4 regions of the Methylobacterium sp. TK31 genome follow, and region 3 is predicted to be linked to each of the others. Evidence: predicted binding sites of a transcription regulator. Region 3 holds the regulator's gene; each other region holds the start of a gene.
The links. Region 3 encodes LexA, which represses DNA repair genes until DNA is damaged. Its sites were predicted from a motif close to TGTTCNNNNTGTGTTCNG; they were not measured.
Positions count from the first base shown of each region.

Region 1: a site for LexA is predicted at 2,727-2,744, ahead of dinB (DNA polymerase IV). Genes of this name have one in related genera too.
Region 2: a site for LexA is predicted at 2,367-2,384, ahead of ACXJY8_RS23115 (ImuA family protein). Genes of this name have one in related genera too.
Region 4: a site for LexA is predicted at 2,026-2,043, ahead of ssb (single-stranded DNA-binding protein). Genes of this name have one in related genera too.

Region 1 covers NZ_CM143964.1:2,217,169-2,221,947, forward strand. The annotation lists gene ACXJY8_RS10170 (LysR family transcriptional regulator) at 1-276, opposite strand, end outside; gene ACXJY8_RS10175 (MFS transporter) at 412-1,581, shown strand; gene dinB (DNA polymerase IV) at 1,604-2,692, opposite strand; gene ACXJY8_RS10185 (dimethylmenaquinone methyltransferase) at 2,920-4,074, shown strand; gene ACXJY8_RS10190 (alpha/beta fold hydrolase) at 4,316-4,779, shown strand, end outside.
Region 2 covers NZ_CM143964.1:4,936,517-4,941,295, reverse strand. The annotation lists gene ACXJY8_RS23130 (N-acetylmuramoyl-L-alanine amidase) at 1-408, opposite strand, end outside; gene ACXJY8_RS23125 (TerB family tellurite resistance protein) at 405-1,130, opposite strand; gene ACXJY8_RS23120 (collagen-like domain-containing protein) at 1,288-2,178, opposite strand; gene ACXJY8_RS23115 (ImuA family protein) at 2,547-3,269, shown strand; gene ACXJY8_RS23110 (Y-family DNA polymerase) at 3,166-4,752, shown strand.
Region 3 covers NZ_CM143964.1:2,446,349-2,451,127, reverse strand. The annotation lists gene ACXJY8_RS11260 (ComEC/Rec2 family competence protein) at 20-2,290, shown strand; gene lexA (transcriptional repressor LexA) at 2,284-3,036, opposite strand; gene ACXJY8_RS11250 (DUF937 domain-containing protein) at 3,290-4,057, opposite strand; gene sfsA (DNA/RNA nuclease SfsA) at 4,222-4,779, shown strand, end outside.
Region 4 covers NZ_CM143964.1:2,100,560-2,105,338, forward strand. The annotation lists gene aroQ (type II 3-dehydroquinate dehydratase) at 1-152, shown strand, start outside; gene ACXJY8_RS09645 (DUF808 domain-containing protein) at 156-1,148, opposite strand; gene ssb (single-stranded DNA-binding protein) at 1,306-1,878, opposite strand; gene curA (NADPH-dependent curcumin/dihydrocurcumin reductase) at 2,087-3,103, opposite strand; gene ACXJY8_RS09660 (DUF4174 domain-containing protein) at 3,295-3,693, shown strand; gene ACXJY8_RS09665 (hypothetical protein) at 3,765-4,286, opposite strand; gene ACXJY8_RS09670 (hypothetical protein) at 4,353-4,508, opposite strand; gene ACXJY8_RS09675 (phosphodiester glycosidase family protein) at 4,507-4,779, shown strand, end outside.

The DNA of each region.
Region 1 (4,779 bases), 230 kb from region 3:
GGCGGTGCTGATCCGGACTCGACCGCGAGGCGAGGCCTGATCGGCGATCGCGCTCTCGCTCTCCTCGATATCGGCGAGGATCCGGCGCGCGGCGCGGGCATAGCTCTCGCCCTCGGCGGTGAGGCGCAGCGTGCGGGTGGTCCGCACGATCAACCGCACGCCGAGGCGTGCTTCGAGGCGGGCGACGATGCGGCTGACGGCGGAGGCGGTCAGCCCCAGACCGCGGGCCGCCGCGGACAGGCTGCCGTCCCGCGCGACGGCGAGAAAGGCCGTCATCTCCCCCGTCCGATCGATCCCGTCCCGCCTCATTCGTGCTCCTAGCGCACAGATGTCGGTCCGGAAATCCGACTACCCCCCTGTATCGCGCTGCATCATGTGCCTGTCGGAAACAATGACCGAGAGGCGACCCCCATGACAATCCATCCTGCCCTGCTGGCGCTGAGCATCGGCGCCTTCGGGATCGGCGTCACCGAATTCTCGCCGATGGGCATGCTGCCGCTGATCGCGAACGATCTCGGCGTGTCGATCCCGGCCGCCGGCCTGTTGATCAGCGCTTATGCGCTCGGCGTCCTGATCGGGGCCCCGTTGATGACCCTCGCCTTCGCGCGGGTGCCGCGCCGGGCGCTTCTCGTGGGCCTGATGGGCATCTTCACGGCAGGCAGCGTGATCTCGGCCCTCGCCGACGGCTACGCGATGCTGCTTGCGGCACGGATCGTCACCGCCTTCAACCACGGCGCCTTCTTCGGGATTGGATCGGTGGTGGCCGCCAGCTTGGTGCCGCCCGAACGGCGTGCGGCCGCCGTGGCGGCGATGTTCTCCGGCCTGACCATCGCGACGATCGGCGGCGTGCCCCTCGCCGCCTGGGTCGGGGAGGCGCTGGGCTGGCGCGCCGCCTTCTGGGGCATCGCCGGCATCGGCGCCGTCGCAATGCTGTCGCTGCGCCTGGCCCTGCCGCCCCTGCCCGTGGACGGCGCCCCCGACATCCGCGCGGAGTTGCGCGTCGTGGCGCGGTCGGCCGTCCTCGCCGCGCTCGCCCTCACGGTCCTCGGGTCGAGCGCCATGTTCACGGTCTTCACCTACATCGTCCCGATCCTGCGCACGGAGGCTGGGGCGGACGCATCCTTCGTCACGGCCATGCTGGTGGTCTACGGCGTCGGCCTGACCCTCGGGAACTGGGCTGGTGGACGCCTGGCCGACCGCACCGTGGACGGAACCATCATCGCCTCCCTCGTGGCACTGATCGTGCTGCTCGGGGTGTTCGCCGTCGGGATGGAATCGCGCTGGGTCGCCGCCCCGCTCATCTTGCTCTGGGGCGTCGCGAGCTTCGCCCTGGTGCCACCTCTGCAGATGCGGGTGATGGCGGAGGCCGGCGAGGCGCCCAACCTCGCCTCGGCCCTGAACATCGGTGCGTTCAACCTCGGCAACGCCATCGGTGCGGCCCTCGGCGGCCTCGTGATCGACCTCGGCGGCGGGTATTCGGCGGTCTCGGTGGCGGGGTCCGCGATGGCGGCGGTCGGCCTCGCCTTCATCCTGGTCCTGCGGCGCGGCCAGGGCGTCGCCGCCGCCGCAGCCTGCCACTGACGCCTGGGTCCGGGGAGTGCGCCTACAATCCGAGGCCGAGCTGGCGCGGCTCCGGGGCGGGGCCGTGTTCCAGGGCCGAGAGCGAGACCCCGAGGAGGCGCACGCTGCGCCGCAGGGGAAACAGGTCGCGCAGCAGGGCGAGCACCGTCTCCTCGAGGGCGGAGCGGTCCGGCACGAAGCCGGGCAGCGAACGGGCCCGGGTGATCTGCTCGAAATCCGCGAACTTGACCTTCAGCGTCACCGTGCGGGCCCGGACCTCCTTGGCGGTGGCCGCGCCCCAGACCTTGTCGAGGATCGGCGCCAGCCGCCCGGCGAGCACCGCGTAGTCCGCCGAATCCTCCGAGAAGGTGTTCTCGGCCCCGATCGATTTCCGGATTCGGTTGACCCGGACCGGGCGCCCGTCGATCCCGCGCGACACCCCGTAGTAATACGGCGCCGAGGCGCCGAAGCGCGCCGTCAGCGCCTCGAGGCTGAGGGCACGCAGGTCGCGCCCGGTGAGAATGCCGAGGGTCTTCATCCGTGCCTCGGTAACCGGGCCGATGCCGTGGAAGCGACCGATCGGCAGGTCCTCGACGAAGGCCGGCCCCATGGCGGGGGTGATGACGAACAGGGCATCGGGCTTGCGGAAGTCGGACGCCACCTTGGCCAGGAACTTGTTGTAGGAGACGCCCGCCGAGGCCACGAGCCCGGTCTGCGCGTGGATCGAGGCCCGGATCGCGCGGGCCACTGCGGTCGCGGTCGGCAGTCGCTGGCGGTTCTCCGTCACGTCGAGATAGGCCTCGTCGAGGGCGACGGGCTCGATCAGGTCGGTGTGTTCGGCGAAGACGGCGCGGATCTGCTCAGAGATCGCCCGGTAGACCTCGAAGCGCGGCTTGACGAAGACGAGGTTGGGGCAGAGCCGGCGTGCCGTCACCGAGGGCATGGCCGAGCGCACGCCGAAGGCCCGCGCTTCGTAGCTCGCCGCCGCCACCACGCCGCGCTCGCGCGAGCCGCCCACCGCCACCGGCCGGCCGCGCAGGGCGGGATCGTCGCGCTGCTCCACGGAGGCGTAGAAGGCGTCCATGTCGATGTGGATGATCTTGCGGATCGCGCCCGCGTCGTCCGGGTCCATCGCGGACGCCCCTCCCGCTCGGTTTGTCGGCTCGTGTTCGTGGTCTGTTCGCAGATTCCCGGTCCGGCCGCGCGAATCAAGCCCGGCGTCCCCGCGATCCACCGGCGAACCGACGCCTGGCGCGCCGGGGCTCGCCGTGGAGGCGGGCGTGCCGCATAAGGGCGCCGAGACGCTGCGACAGACGACACGCGACGCCCGCGCTTCGCGACCCGCCCGAGGACAGGCCCTTGAAGATCACCCAGCTCACCCACCACGATCTTGACGGCTACGGCGCCTCCACGGTGGCCGGCCAGTTCGCCGACGTCGCCCGGATCGTGCACGTGCCGCGCTACTCCGATGTCGGGCCGGTGGTCGAGACCGAGCTGAAGCGCCTCGGAAAGACCGCGGCGCCCGAGATGATCCTGATGACCGATCTCGGCCTCGAAGCGGTCGCGGTGACCTTCATCCGCAACTTCGCCGCCCTCAACCGCCGGCGCGAGCCGGAGACGCGCCACCGCCTCGTGGTGCTCGACCACCACGCCTCCTCGGTGGACCAGTTGCGCGACCAGGGCCTGGCGCCCCAGGCCGATCGGGACGTGCCGGGCCTCCTGCGCTTCGACCTCGAGGACCCGAACGTCGTCGTGCTCATCGACGAGGCCCGCTGCGCCACCCGTATGGCCTACGAGCACCGGGCGCTCTACGCGACTCGCGCGGCCGGCGAGGACCCGATCCTCGGCGCCCTGGTGACGGCGGTCGACGCGGTAGACCTCTGGCGCAAGGACCGGCCAGAATTCCGCAGCGGCCTGAGCCTCGACGAGATGTTCTGGGACAACGTCTCCAACCTCGTGCCGATCGGCCATCCCTGGCACGACCGCTTCGTCGGCGACCTCCTGCTCGGGGTGGCCCGCCTCCTCGGCGACGGCGCCTCCCCGGCCGTGATCGAGGGCCAGGTGCCGGCCCTGCGCAAGGCCATCCTCGACGCCTACCTCGCCGACGACGAGGGCGACGACCGCAGCCTCACCACCCGCATGCGCATTGCCCGGGTGCTCGCCCGCTCGGACCTGTTCCACCCCCTGTCGGACGGCACGCTGATGTCCTTCGGGCTCGATTCCGGCACCTTCCAGCGAGTCTCGGACCTCATCATGGAGAGCGGCCGGGCTAAGCGCGTCCTCAACGTGCAGCGGGCCGGGACGATGTCCTTCCGCTCCAACAACGAGACCGCCCTCGACGGGGCGCGTCGTTTCCGCGGCGGCGGCCACAAGGACGCGGCCGGCGGCAAGCTGACCAGCGGCTCGGCCTTCTCCCTGGCGGACGCCATCGCCCAGGTCGAGCCGGTGCTGAATCCGCCGGCGGCCGATCCGGCGCTGAGCCCGTTCGCGGCCCTGAAGAACTGGAAGGGCTGAGACGAGCGATCCCGCCGACACCGACGGTGCGTCGGCGGGAAAGTCCCGGATTGCCCCCGGCGCGGAGTCGCGCCAGTGTCACCGGGCCGTCCGGGCGGTTCTCGGCCCGCGGCCGACCTCGCGTGAGGCGCCGTCATCCCGAGCGCGAGGCCGGGGATCCGAGGCCGGGAATCATGGAGCGCACCGGGTCGGGCTCGGCCCGGGGACGGTCGCAATCTTGCCGCACGGGTATCGGGACCTCATGCCGCCGATCGACATCCTCAGCCGCGGGCACTGCCCGTTCCTGTCCGGCTTCGACCTGGCCGACGTGGCGCTGCCCGACATCCGCCTCCGGGTCGCCCTGTCCCCCGGCGGGCAGCGCCTGCCGGTGCTGCTGCTGCACGGCCATCCGCAGACCCACGCCACCTGGCACGCGGTGGCGCCGCGGCTCCGGGAGGCCGGCCATCCGGTGGTCGCCCCCGACCTGCGCGGCTACGGCGACTCGGATCGCCCGGACTCGACGGCCGATCACGCGCCCTACGCCAAGCGGGTCATGGCAGCCGACGCCGTGGCGCTGATGCGCGCCTGCGGCTACGAGCGCTTCGCCGTGGTCGGGCATGATCGCGGCGGGCGCGTCGCGCATCGCATGGCCCTCGACCACGCCGCCGCGGTTGACCGCCTCGCCGTCCTCGACATCGCGCCGACGCAGACGATGTACGCCCGCAC
Region 2 (4,779 bases), 2.5 Mb from region 3:
CCGGTGCGGAGCGAGGTTCCAGCGCCCGGCGAGGTCGCCGCACAGGGCGATCACCGCCTCGATCTGCGCCGGCGGATAAGGCGGCAGGCCGCCGGCATGGCCGCCATTGACGATCTCGACGCCGAGCGAGCGCGAGTTCACGTCGCTGATCCCGGCCCAGGAGCCCTGCCCCGCATGCCAGGCCCGGCGCCCCTCGGGCACCATCTGCACCACGCGGCCATCCTCGAGCACCACGTAATGGGCCGAGACCTCCGCCACGGGGTTGGCGAGGCGCTGCAGGGCGGCCGCCGCGCTCTCCATGCCGGTGTAATGCAGGACGAGGAGGTCGACCGGGTCGGAGCGGCGCTCGCCGTGGTTCGGCGACGGGTGGACGCTGGTGGCGACGGGGCTCTCGGGGGTGGGTTTCACGTCAGGCCCCGCTCGGTGCTGATCCGGTCATAGGCGGCGTTGATGGCCGCGAGCCGGCGGGTGGCGATGGCCACCGCCTCCGGCGGCAGGCCGCGGGCGATGGCCCGGTCGGGATGGTTCTCCCGCACCAGGGCCCGGTGGGCCGCCTTCAGCCCGGCATCGTCGACGTCGTGGTCGAGGCCCAGCACGAGGTAGGGATCGTCGGAGAGGCGGACATGCCGGGCGGCGATGCGGCGGAAGGCGGCCTCGTCGTAGCCGAAGGTCTCCGCCACCGCGCGCAGGTAGCGCTCCTCCGCCTCGTGGATGGCGCCGTCGGCCTTGGCGATGTGGAACAGGCCGTCGAGGACGTCCTCCAGCAGGGCCGGCTCGTCGTGGAAGGTGGTGGCCAATTGCCGGGCATAGGCCTCGAAGCCGTTCGCCGTGCCCTTGGCGAGGTCGAACAGGCGCTGCACGCCGGGCCGGGCGCGCTCGTCCACCTGCACCACCTTGGCGAAGGCCTCGACCTCGGCGGGCGTCACCACGCCGTCGGACTTGGCCATCTTGGCCGCCAGCGCCACGAGGCCGGTGGTGAAGACCACGTCGCGCGGCGTCGCGCCGAACAGCGCGCCCTCGCGGTCGACCAGGAAATGCCCGGCCACCCCGCCGACGAGTCCGCCGAGGGGACCGCCGATGGCGAGGCCGAGGCCGGCCCCTCCGAGCTTGCCCCAGATGCCCACGCTCATCGGGCGACCCCGCGGGCACAGGGAACGGGGCCGGAAGAGTGAGGAAGCATAGACGGTATCGACACGGGCGGGATCGGCTTCGGCGCGGAACGAAGCGCGTCCTTACACCGGACGGCTCCGTTTCGGCGAGGGGCGATCGCCCGGGCCGGCCGGCTCCTCAGCGCCGGGCGCAGAGGCCGACGAGGCCTTGGGCTTCGCTGGGACAGGTCGCGCTCAAGGAGCCGTCGGCGCCCGCCGTCACGATGGCGCTGCCTCCCTTCAGGCACAGGGCCGAGGCCAGGATCTCGGTGCCCTCGCAGGTGATCGCGCAGCCCGAGGCCGGGCAGGTGTCCTGGCGCACCACCCGGAACGGGGATGCGGGTGCGGCGGCCGGCAGGGCGGCCGGACCGGCCTCGCCCTTCTGACCCGCCGGGCCGCGCTCGCCGGGCGACCCTTTCGCGCCGGCATCGCCCTTCGCGCCCATCTCGCCCTTCGCGCCGGCATCTCCCTTCGGACCCGTATCTCCCTTGGGACCCGGCTCACCCTTGGCACCCGGCTCACCCTTGGCACCCGGCTCGCCCTTCGGTCCCTGGGGACCGGGCAGGCCGGCGACGCCCTGCGGGCCGGCGGGGCCGGTCTCGCCCCTGTCGCCGGTCTCGCCCTTCTGGCCCGTCTCGCCCTTCGGTCCGGGCTGCCCGGCGGGGCCGCAATTGGCGATGACCGCCTCGCGCTCGTCCTCGCCCGCCTTCAGGGTGGCGATGCAGTTGGTGGGCACGTAGGGCAGGCGGAAGACGAAGCGGCCCCGGCTGTCGGCGATGATCGAGATATCCTCGTCGAGCACCACCACCGTGCCGGGCTTGCGCACGCTGCCCGAGATGCGCAGGTCGCCGTTCTCGAAGCGGGCATCGTAGACCTGGATCGGCTGCGACACGGCCTGGGGCCGGCGCGCCTTGGACGCCGCCCTGGAGTCTTCGCCCCTGGGTTGGGCCGCCGTCTGCGCGGCGGCGGGGAGCCCGCCCGCGACGGTGAGGAGGCCCGACAGGACCACGAGGGCACGAGCGAGACGCATGGAGTTCTCCCGGCTGATCCGCGTCTGCTGCGCGGCAGGCGAGGAGTGCTGCCCTGCCGCCGTCACAGGGTCAAGCGTGACCTGAATGCCGCCGCGGCGCCCGCTATCCACAGGCGTCCACAGCCTTCCACAGGCCAAGTCCCTGAGCCCAGGCGAAATTCCGAATCCCCCCGGAAACCGATTGAGTGTGTTCCTGTTTTGTTCTTAGCGTAGCGGGATGGAGCGCAGCCGATGAGACAGAGCCCTGAAGATCCTCCCGACGGAGAAACCGAGATCCTGCCGGCGGACCGGTCCGATGCGGATGGGCCGTCCCGGAACACGGCATCGCAGGATTCTCCCCCCTCGATCTGGCGGCCCTGCGCGACCTCGTGGCCGGCCGCGGGGGCGCCTCCGTTCTGCGGGGTGCCCTGCCCTTCGGCATCCACGACGTCGATTCGCGGCTCGCGCAGGGCGGCCTCGCCCTCGGGCAGCTGCACGAGATCGCCCCGGCCCAGGTCGGGGACGAGCCGGCGGCCCTCGGCTTCGCCCTGGCCCTGGTGGCGCGCCACCTCGCCCGGGTACGGGGCGAGGCCCTGCTGGTGGTGGGCCAGGGCCACCCCCTCCCCTACGGACACGGGCTCGCCGGCCTCGGCCTCGACCCGGGGCGGCTCCTGCTGTTCGAGGTCGCCAGCGACGGCGACGCCTACCGGGCCCTGGAGGAATCCCTGCGCGCGCAGGGGCTGGCGGCCGTGGCGGGTCTCGTCGACGCCGCCCTGCCCCTGGCCCAGAGCCGCCGGCTCCACCTCGCGGCCGGGCGGACCGACCTGCTCCTCCTCGTCCTGCGGCCTCCGGAGGCCGAGAGCCCCAACGTGGCCGCGACCCGCTGGCGGATCGCCGCCGGCAAGGCCCTGCGCGACCGCTTCGGCTGCATCGAGCGGCCGTGCTGGCAGGTGACCCTCGACCGAAGCCGCAACGGGCGGACCGGACACTGGCTTCTGGAGTGGGATCATGCCGCGCATCGTTTCGGTCTGGCTGGAGCATTGGCCGGTCACGCGGCTGAGGCGGGCCCGGGCGCGGGCCTGCCCGACCGACGCGTCCAGCGCTCGGGTTGAGGGCGCCCACGACGACGCTCCGCTCGATGACGGCCCCCTGGTGGTGGCCGCGATGGAGGCCAACGGCCTGCGCCTGGTCGCGGTGGACGCCGCCGCCCGCGCCCTCGGGCTCGAGCCCGGCGAGACCCTGGCCCGGGCCCGGGCCCGGATCGGCACGCCCGTCGCCGTCCATCCCGCCGACCCGGAGGCGGATGCCGCCGCCCTGCACCGGCTCTGCCTCTGGGCCAAGCGCTACACCCCCGTCGTCGCGCCCTACGGCCCCGCGGAGGGCGCCGACGGGTTCTTCCTCGACATCGCGGGGGCGAGCCACCTGTTCGGCGGCGAGGCGCAGCTGCTGGCGGATCTCGCCCGGCGCCTGTGCGAGGGCGCGATCCCGGCGCGGATCGCCCTCGCCGATACGCCCGCCTGCGCCTTCGCCCTGGCGCGCCACGGCGGAGGCGGCTTCGTGGCGCCCGGATGCAACGGCGAGGCCCTGCAGGCCCTGCCGGTCGCGGCCCTGCGCCTCGATCCCGGCACGGCGCAGGCCCTGGCCCGCCTCGGCCTGCGCCGGATCGGCGACCTCGCCGCCGCGCCCCGCGCGCCGCTGGCCCGTCGCTTCGGCGAGTCCCTGCTGCTGCGCCTCGACCAGGCGCTCGGCCGCCGGCCCGAGCCCCTCGTCTCGGCCGAGGACCCGCGTGATTTCGAGGCCGTGCGCGGCTTCCTCGAGCCGATCGGGCGGCCGGAGACCATCGTCGCCACGGCCATGCGCCTGATGGAAGGACTGGCCCCCCGGCTGGAGGCGGCCGGCCTGGGCGCCCGGGCGGTCCGGCTGTCCCTGACCCGCGTCGACGGCGTTCTGCGCACCCTCGACCTCGGCATGAGCCTGCCGAGCCGGTGCCCGGCCCAGCTCGGGCGCCTGCTGAGCCTGCGCCTCGACCGCCTCGGCCCGGCCCTCGAGGCCGGCTTCGGCTTCGAGACCGTGAGCCTCGCGGTCACCGCCACGGGCACGATCGCGGCGCGCCAGGGGACGCTGGTGGAAACGCCCGCCGGCGACGCAAGGGCCGAGCATCTGGGGGATGCCCTGCGCCAGCGCCTGGGACGGCGGATGATGCGGCTCGGCTTCCGCGCGACCCACCTGCCCGAGCGGGCCGAGATCGCGGAGCCCTGGCGGGCGGGTCCGCCTGCCCAGGGGGGGCGGACCGATCCGGCGCCCCGGCCGCCGCGACCGCTGGTGCTGCTCAGCCGGGGCGAGGCCGCCGAGGACGTCATCGCGCTCGCGCCCGACGGTCCGCCGCACCGCTTCCGCTGGCGCCGGCGCCTGCACCGCGTCGCCCATGCGGACGGACCCGAACGCATCGCCGACGAGTGGTGGCGGGCGCCGGGGCCGCTGCGGGACTACTACGTGGTGGAGGACGAGGCCGGCCGCCGCCTCTGGCTCTACCGGGAGGGCTTTCCCACGATGGAGACGCCCGCGCGCTGGTTCGTGCACGGGCTGTTCGCGTGAAAGGCCATGACCCGGCGCCTCGCCGTC
Region 3 (4,779 bases):
GCAGCCGAAGGAAGACGCGATGGCGCAGGCGCGCGCGACGGCAGCGATGGGGCGTCTCAACCGCCGCTTCGCCGTGCGTCGGCCGGGCGCCGGTGTCGTCCTCGCCTGGCTACGCGCGGGCTGGACGCACGAGATCGAGCAGCGCCGGCTCTTCGCCTGGCTCGCGGTGGCGTTCGGCTGCGGCATCCTCGTCTTCTTCCTCGCGACACAGGGCACTCCGTCGCTGGTCGCACCGCTCGTCGCCGCGGGGTTGCTGGCCGCGACGACTCCGTTCCTGGCGGATCGCCCTGTCGGACTTGCCCTCGTCCTCGCGGCCATTGGGATGCTCCTCGGGTTCGCGGCGGCGACGGCACGGGTGCAGCGCGTGACCGGTCCGATCCTGGCCCGCACGACGATCGCCTCCTTGGTCGGCACCATCGAAGGCCTGGACGAGCGTGATGAGGGTGCGCGGTTGATCCTTCGGGTGGAGAGCTTCGGCACCCTCGGGGCCGAAGTCCGCCCGGCCCGGGTGCGCGTTTCCTATCGCAAGGCGAACACCCTGAAGCCGGGCGATCGCATCGCCGCGACGGCGCGCCTGCTCCCACCCCCAGAGGCGGCCCGGCCGGGAGGCTACGACTTCGCGCGCGATGCCTTCTTCCGCGAGATCGGCGCTGTCGGCTCCCTCGTCGGCAAGGTCGAGGTACGGCCGGCGGCCGAGACGACCGATCGGCAGATCCGTCTCGCCGCCGCCGTCGATGCCGCACGGAATGCCCTCACACGCCGGATCACCGACGCCAATGGCGGACAGGCCGGGGCGGTCGCGGCGGCGTTGGTGACCGGCAAGCGGGGCCTCATCAACGGGGAGACCAACGACATCCTGCGGGCCGCGGGCATCTATCACGTGGTCTCGATCTCCGGCCTGCACATGGTCCTGGCGGCCGGGGTGGTGTTCTGGCTCGTGCGGGCGCTGCTCGCCGTGGTGCCGTTCGCAGCGCTGCATTGGCCGATCAAGAAGATCGCGTCCGCCGTCGCCATGGTGGGTGTGACCGCCTATTGCGTGTTTTCCGGATGGGACATCGCCGCCGAACGGTCGCTGATCATGACCCTGGTCATGCTCGGCGCGATCCTGGTCGACCGGCCGGCCCTCAGCATGCGCAACCTGGCGATCGCCGCCCTGATCGCGCTGGCCCGCGAACCGGAGGGCCTTCTCGGACCAAGCTTCCAGATGTCGTTCGGAGCGGTCGCCGGCCTGATCGCTTGCGCGCCGTTGATCGCGGGGAGCGCCCTCGGTCGCGATGGCGCAGGCTGGCTGCCGCGCCTGTTCGCCCTCGTCACGACAGCGATCCTCGGGACCCTGGCAACGACGCTCGTGGCCCAGATCGCCACCGCCCCCTTCGCGACCTATCACTTCCAGACGGTGCAGCCCTTCGGACTCGTGGGCAACGCGCTCACCTTGCCGCTCGTCTCCCTGGCCGTGATGCCGTCGGCGGTCCTCGGCATTCTCGCCTATCCGTTCGCGCTGGATCAGCCGGTCTGGTGGGCGATGGGCCTCGCGGTCCGCGGCATGCTGACCATCTCGACTTGGATCGCGGGATTCGGGAACGCGGTTCTGGTGGTGCCGGCCTTCGGCGCCGGTGCCCTCGGGCTACTGGCCTCGGCCCTGATCATCCTGACCCTACCTGCCTCGTCGCTGCGCTGGCTCGGCCTCTGTCCGGCAACAATCGGCATCGTTCTCGCTACGTTTCCGGAGCGAAACGACATCTACATCGATCGCGAAGGGGTGGGCGCAGCCATCCGTGAGCGCAACGGGCAGCTCGCGATCCTCGGCCGCCCGCCACCCTTCGTGCTCGGCCAATGGCTCAAGGCCGACGGGGACGGACGCCGGGCGGAAGAGATCAGTGCCTTCCGGGGCGCGCGGTGCGATGGCCTCGGCTGCACTCTGACCACGCCGGATGGCCGCAGCCTTGCCCTCGTCACCGACAAACGGGCGCTTCCGGAAGATTGCGCACGCACCGAGATCTTGATCACCCGGCAGGCCACGCCGCCCGGTTGCGGCGCCGCCTTGATCCTCGATCGGGACTTCCTGGCGGCCCACGGTGCGACGGCGATCCGCCTCGCCCGCGATGGACCCGTCATCACCACGGTCAAGCGTCCCGGAGACAGAGTGCCGTGGCGGGCGACACCGCCGAGGAAGGAGGCCAACCTCTCGCTCCTTCAGCCGGCCCCTTCACCGAACCAGAAGGCGCCCGAGCGGGAGCTTCCGGATCCCGATCCGCCCGGCGACGAACCGAGCGACGGGACCCTTCAGTAACGACGAACGAGGCTAACCAGACGCCCTTGGATCTGGACCCGGTCCGGCCCGAGCACGCGCGTCTCATAGGCCGGGTTCGCCGCTTCGAGGGCGATGGAGGAGCCGCGTCGGCGCAGGCGCTTCAGGGTCGCCTCCTCATCGTCGATCAGAGCCACGATGATGTCGCCCGTATTGGCCGTGTCCTGCTTGCGGATGACCACGAGATCGCCGTCCAGGATGCCCGCCTCGATCATCGAATCGCCGCGCACCTCCAGGGCGTAGTGCTCGCCACCAGCCAGGAAATCCGGTGACATCGTCACCGAGTGGCTCTGCTCCTGAATGGCGGAGATGGGCGTACCGGCCGCGATCCGGCCCATCACCGGGATGGTCACCGCACGCCCGCTCTCGTCGGTGGCCTGCGTCGTCGGCAAGCGGGAGACCGCGGCACCAGCTGGCAGACCCTTGCCCTTGCCGCCCTCGACCACGCTCGGCGTGAAGCGGCGCACCTCAGGTGCAGGAGCAGCACGCGGGGCGCCGGCGCTCCCACCGAGGCTCTCCGGCATCCGGATGACTTCGATGGCCCGTGCCCGGTTCGGGAGACGGCGCAGGAAGCCGCGCTCTTCCAGCGCCGTAATCAACCGATGGATGCCGGACTTCGACTTGAGATCGAGAGCGTCCTTCATCTCGTCGAAGGAGGGGGGAACGCCGCTCTCGCGCATCCGGAGCTGGATGAACTGGAGCAGGTCCAGCTGCTTACGCGTCAACATGCGGGACACTCTTCGTTGGCGCCGGGGATCGCGGCGAGCGGCATCAGAAACAAAACACGAACATGTTAAACGTTCCGTAAGTGTTCTGCAAGGGTTCCTGCCGAAAGCGCGGATAGCCCGACGACTGTTCCGTCGAGGACAGGTTTCGCGGAGGCCGCCGACCGCCACCTGGAGGGGATCGCTCAGAGTGCATGAGCGCAGTCGAGATCGAATGGAGCTCGGCGCCGTCCATGCGACCCGGACGCGATGCCCGCTACCGCTTCCCGCTCCGTCCCGCCTTCGATGCGGCGTCGGCGCCTGAACCGGTGGGGCCGCGGGGGTCCTGCCAGAAGGTATCGAACAGGCGCTGCATGGCGCGTGCGTTCTCCTGCTGTACCTCGAGGCCGGTCTGGAACATCTGCTGCACCAGGTCGAAGGGGGCATCCGAGGCCGCCTTGTCCGGCACGGCGGGCGCGGGAGCCGTGAGCCGGGGCTGCGCAGGGCGCGACCGCGCCTGAGGAGCGGACGGTGCCGGGCTGGTCGCGTTGCTGCCGGACTTCAGGAAGGCCTCCATCATCTGCGACCAAGCATTGGGCGGGAACCCGAACGGGTTCGCCTCCGCGCGGGGGGCCGGCGCGGGCGATGGAGCCTGATTGATCATCACGTGGACAATCCCGGCCACCACCATGCCGGCCATGGCGGGCAGCATTTGCTTCAGAGCCGGCATCGCCACGCCGCTGACGGTCGCGGCCTGCTGCAGCACCGCCTGGCTGAGATGCGGCGACCCGAACAGCTGCTTGACCAGCATGTCCATCTGCGGTGTCGCGCTCGGTGCCGGGGACGCGGTCGGTCCAATGAGGTTGAACAGGTGGGCAAAGCCTGTCGGATCGTGGGCGACGTTGCGCTGCAACCCCATGGTCAGGGCCGGCAGCAGGGCCTCCATCGCGCGCAGGCTCTGCTCCGGCGAGAGCCCGAATTGCCGTCCCAGTCCCTGCGCGTTGGCGCCCGCCTGCGCCTGGAGGATGTCGAACAGATTGAACATGGCGGCCTCGCGGACGAACAGCGGTTTTCCCGGTTATCGACCCGGGTGTACCGCGCGAAGTCTGTCGCATCCGATGAGCACTGACCAGCCCGGGCGCCTCATGGCTGCCCGATTCCACGCCGAGGCCCGGCGGCATCAACCTGTTTCTTGCCCAGGACACGCCGATGCGCTTCCCCGCGCCCCTGATCGAGGGCCGCCTCGTGCGGCGCTACAAGCGCTTCCTCGCCGATCTGGAGTTGGCCGACGGCACCCTCGTGACGGCTCACTGCCCCAATCCCGGGGCGATGCTGGGTCTCGCCGTACCGGGCGCACGAGCTCTTCTGTCCGAGGCCCGGAGCCCGACGCGCAAGCTCGCCTATTCCTGGGAGCTGGTGGAGGCGAACCTGCCGGGTGGCCGGCAATGGGTGGGCATCAACACGATGCGGCCGAACGCTCTGGTGGCGGAAGCCTTCGCCGACACCACCCTGCCGGCGCTCGCGGGCTATTCGGGTCTCCGCCCGGAAGTCCGCTACGCGCAGGCGAGCCGGGTCGATTTCCTCGCCACGGGCGAGGGGATGCCTCCCTGCCATGTCGAGGTGAAGAACTGCCACCTGATGCGCAGCCCGGGCCTCGCGGAATTTCCGGATTGCGTCGCCGCCCGCAGTACCCGCCACATGGCGGACCTCGCCGCCGTCGTGGGAGCCGGCGGTCGCGCCATGGTCGTCATCGTGGTCCAGATGTGG
Region 4 (4,779 bases), 350 kb from region 3:
TCGAGTGCCACATCTCGAACGTGCACCGGCGCGAGGCCTTTCGCCATCAGTCCTACGTGTCGCTCGCCGCCACCGCGGTGATGGCCGGCTTCGGCACCCACGGCTACGAACTCGCCATCCGGCACCTCGCCCAGCTGCGCGGCGCCCGCTGACGCTCAGGCGGCCTTCGTCCGCAGGCGGGCGATGCCGTTCCAGGCCGGGGCCAGGACGAAGCTCGTCACCGGGATCAGGGCCGCGCCGACCGCGAGGCCGACGAGGCCGGAGCCCGCGGCCGTGACCAGCCATTCCACCGTTCCGGCGAGCGGACCGGCGAGGCCCGCCGCCCCCGCCGCGGCGGCGTGGATGGCGTGGCCGATCTGGGGCAGGCCGTAGCTCTCCAGCCCGTGCACCAGGATGCCGCCGCCCACCCAGACCATCGCGGCGGTGCCGACGATGGCGAGGATCTTGAGGAAGCCCGGCATGCCCTTGACGAGGCCGCGGCCGATGGCACGCACGAGGCCGCCGAAGGCCGACCGCGCGGTGTTGGCCGCCATGGCGACCCCGGCATCGTCGGCCTTCACGATCAGGGCGACGCCGCCATAGACCGCCACCGTGATGCCCACCGCCACTACGGCGAGGACGGCGGTCTTCATCCAGACCGAGCCCTCGGGCAGGGCCGCCAGGGTGATGGCCATGATCTCGGCCGAGAGGATGAAATCCGTCTTGATCGCGCTGGAGACCTTCTGGTCCTCCAGGGCCCGGGCGTCCCCGGCGGACGCGTCGCGCTTCGCCTCGTGGGCGTGGGCCTCGTGCGGGACCAGCGCCTCGTAGACCTTCTCGCTGCCCTCGTAGCAGAGATAGGCACCGCCGAGCATCAGCAGGGGCGTGATGGCCCAGGGGGCGAAGGCGCCGAGCGCCAGGGCGGCGGGCAGCAGGAACAGCAGCTTGTTGCGCAGTGAGCCGAGCGCGATGCGCCCGACGATGGGCAACTCGCGCTCGGCGGCGAAGCCCACCACGTAGCGCGGTGTCACGGCGGCATCGTCGATGACGACGCCGGCCGCCTTCACGCCGGCGCGGCCCGCCTGGGCCGCGACGTCGTCGAGGGAGGCCGCCGCCACCTTGGCGAGGCCCGCGACGTCATCGAGGAGTGCGATCAGTCCGATGCTCACGGGATACCTCTGCCTGCCCGGCCGGAGCCCCCGCGCGGGATGGCACGGCGAGCTTGGCCTTCACAGGAGACGAATGAGCCGGGGAAATGATCCCCGGCCGACGCCGACGAGCCCCGGAAAACGCCGTCTGCCGGGGCCGTCGGCGCGCGGGCCGGCCCTAGAACGGGATGTCGTCGTCGAGGTCGAAGTTCGGCTTGGACCCGCCGCCGCCGCCGCCCGAGGCCGGTCGGCGCTCGCCGCCACCGCCGGAGGCGCGGCCACCGCCGCCGCCGTAATCCCCGCCGCGGTCGCCGCCGCGCCCGCCACCACCGCCGAAATCGCCGCCCCGGCTGATCTGGCCGCCGCCTTCCTCGTCCATGCCCATCTCACCGCCGCCGCTGCGGCCGTCGAGCAGGGTCAGCTCGCCGCGGAAGCGCTGGAGCACCACCTCGGTGGTGTACTTCTCGACGCCGGACTGGTCCGCCCATTTGCGGGTCTGGAGCTGGCCCTCAATATAGACCTTCGAGCCCTTGCGCAGGTACTGCTCCGCCACGCGGGCGAGGTTCTCGTTGTAGATCACCACCGAGTGCCACTCGGTCTTCTCCTTGCGCTCGCCCGACATCTTGTCCTTCCAGGACTCCGATGTGGCGATGCGCAGGTTGACCACGGGATCCCCGGAGGCGAGGCGCCGTGTCTCGGGATCGCGCCCGAGATTGCCCACCAGGATCACCTTGTTCACGCTGCCGGCCATGCCGCTCTCTCCTACCGATCGATCTCACTGCGCGCTGCGGCCCCGAAACGACCGGGACGCCGCCCTGTCATGGGCCTCCAGGGCCCCGGCGGCAATCGCGGTCGACGGGCTGTCCCCGTGACTCTCAGGGAGTCGCGGCGACTCGCAGGTTCTACCTTTGTTCCGGTTCGGGAGCAAGGTGCCCTCGATCGGGCGCCCGGCTCGCCGCTCAGCGAATGCGGACGATGAGCTTGCCGAAATTGCGGCCCCGGAGCAGGCCCGCGAAGGCCTCCGGCGCGTTTTCCAGACCGTCCACGACGTCCTCGCGATGGACCACGAGGCCCTCGCGCAGCCATCCCCCGACCTCGCGCAGGAACTCCGCCTCCTGGGCGGCGAAGTCCCAGACGATGAAGCCCTGGACATGCAGGCGCTTCGACAGGATCGCCCGCATCAGCACCGGCACCCGGTCGGGGCCGGGCGGCAGCTCGGTGGCGTTGTAGCCGGAGACCAGGCCGCAGACCGGGATCCGGGCGAAGTTGTTGAGGAGCGGCAGCACCGCATCGAAGACCGCGCCGCCGACATTCTCGAAATAGACGTCGATCCCGTCCGGGCAGGCGGCCGCGAGCGCGTCCGGAAAGTCCTCGGCGCGGTGGTCGATGGCCGCGTCGAAGCCGAGGCTGTCGCGCAGGAAGGCGCATTTCTCCGGGCCGCCCGCGATGCCCACCGCCCGGGCGCCCTTGCGCTTGGCGATCTGGCCCACGAGGGAGCCGACCGGCCCGGTGGCGGCGGCCACCACCACGGTCTCGCCGGCCTTGGGCTGGCCGATGTTGAGAAGGCCCGTATAGGCCGTCATGCCCGGCATGCCGAGGATGCCGAGGGCGGTGGTCACGGGCGCCGCCTCCGGGTCGAGGCGGCGCAGGCCGCGGCCGTCGGAGACCGCGAAATCCTGCCAGCCGCCGAAGCCCACCACGGTCTCGCCGGCCTGAAAATCGGGATGGTGGGACTCGACCACCTCCGCCACGGTGGCGCCCACCATGGTGTCGCCGATCGCCACCGGCTCGGCATAGGATTTCGCCGCGCTCATGCGCCCGCGCATGTAGGGGTCGAGGGAGAGGTAGCGGTTGGCGAGCAGCACCTCGCCCGCCTTCGCCATCGGCATCCGCGACTCCTCCAGCCGGAAATGCGAGGCGTTCGGCTCACCGTGCGGACGGGCGGCGAGAACGATGCGGCGGTTCACATGGGTCATGGGCGGCTCCAGGGTTATCGCGGCGGGTTTCGCGCTGTGCGACGGGCGCGCGGCGGACGGGCCCGGTCGGGAGATCCCCCGACAGATGGGACGGCGACGGGCGATGACAATTCCGCGCGGGCCCGGCGACGGGTCCGGGGTGCCCCCACGGGCGTTGTCCCGGGGCGAGGACAATCGGGGAGGTTCGGAGGATGGCACGCGGATGGCGGATGCTCGGGGCGATGCTGCTCGGCGTCACCGGAGCCCAGGCGGCGGAGAATCCGCTCGCGCGCGACCGCTGGACGTCGCGGGTGCTGGTGATCTCCGCACCCGCGCACGGCGACCCGCGGGTGACGGCCCAGCGCGCCGAACTCGATCGGGCCCGCGCCGGCCTGACGGAGCGCGACCTCGTCGTCCGAGAGGCCTTCGGCGATACGCCGGAGGCGCGGCGCCTGCGCGCGGCCCTCGGCCTGCCCGCGGACGGCTTTCGCGTGGTGCTGGTGGGCAAGGACGGCGAGGCCAAGCGCACCGAGACCGCGCCGATCCCCGCGCGGGCCCTGTTCGAGACCATCGACGCGATGCCGATGCGCCGGGACGAGCGCCGCCGCTGAGGCCCGGGACAGGGGCCAACGAAAAAGGGGCCGCACGCGGCGGCCCCTCGAAACCGGATCGGTCGAGCCGATCAGTAGCAGCGCTCGACCAGCACCCGGCGGTAGCCGTAGGGCGTCCAGCGCACGCGCGGGACCGTGTAGCAGCCGCCGCCATAGCCGTAATCGTAGGCGCCGTAGCCGACCGGGGCATAGCCGTAGCCGTAGCCGTAGCCCGGGCCGTAGGCGCCGTAGAGGCCGCCCGCCGCCAGGCCGAGGCCGACGCCGAGACCCAGGCCGCCGAGGCCGTAGCCGTAGCCTCGCCCGTAGCCGCGGCCGTAATACCCGCCGCGGTAGCCGCCGAAGCCGCCGCGATAGCCACCGAAGCCGCCGCGGTATCCGCCGAACCCGGCATTGCGGAAGCCGCCGCCGCCGAAGCCGCCGCGGAAGCCACCACCGCCGAAGCCACCCCGGAATCCGCCGCCGCCGAAGCCGCCGCCGTGGAACCCACCACCGTGGAAGCCGCCGCCGCCGAAGCCGCCGCGGGCTTCCGCGGTAGCGGGAATCATCGCGAGCGCGCCGATCATGGCCACGGAGGCCAGAACAACTCGTTTCATCACATCGTCTCCGAAAGAAGCCGAAACGTCCCCTTGAGCGCTGAACGCCTGGGCACCCGGAAGGGTTCATGCGCGTTTTGCCTCTCCCGTCATCGTGAAGCGCCGCGCGCCCGGCCCCGGGCGGCGCCCGCCCTTGAAATCGCCCGGGGTTTCGGGCGAGGAAGCGGTGCCGGCCGCCACGATCCTCCGGCGGGCGCGGTCGAGGGCGATGCGGGTGATCATGGTGCAGGATGTCGTGCGGGCTCGCCTACGCGTGAGCCGTTCTCCGGTCCCCGCTCTCCTGCGCGCCGCCTGTCTCGCCCTCGCCCTCGGCGGAGCGGCCGCGGCGGCGCCCGCCCCTGCCCCGGCGCCCTGCCGCGCCATCCAGGCGGAGGGCGAGGCCTACACGGTCTGCACCGTCGACCTGCGCCGCGAGCGGGTGCGCCTGTTCTGGCTGGGCGCCGACGGCCTGCCCTACTCGTCCCTCTCGTCCCTGGCCGAGAAGCAGGGGGCC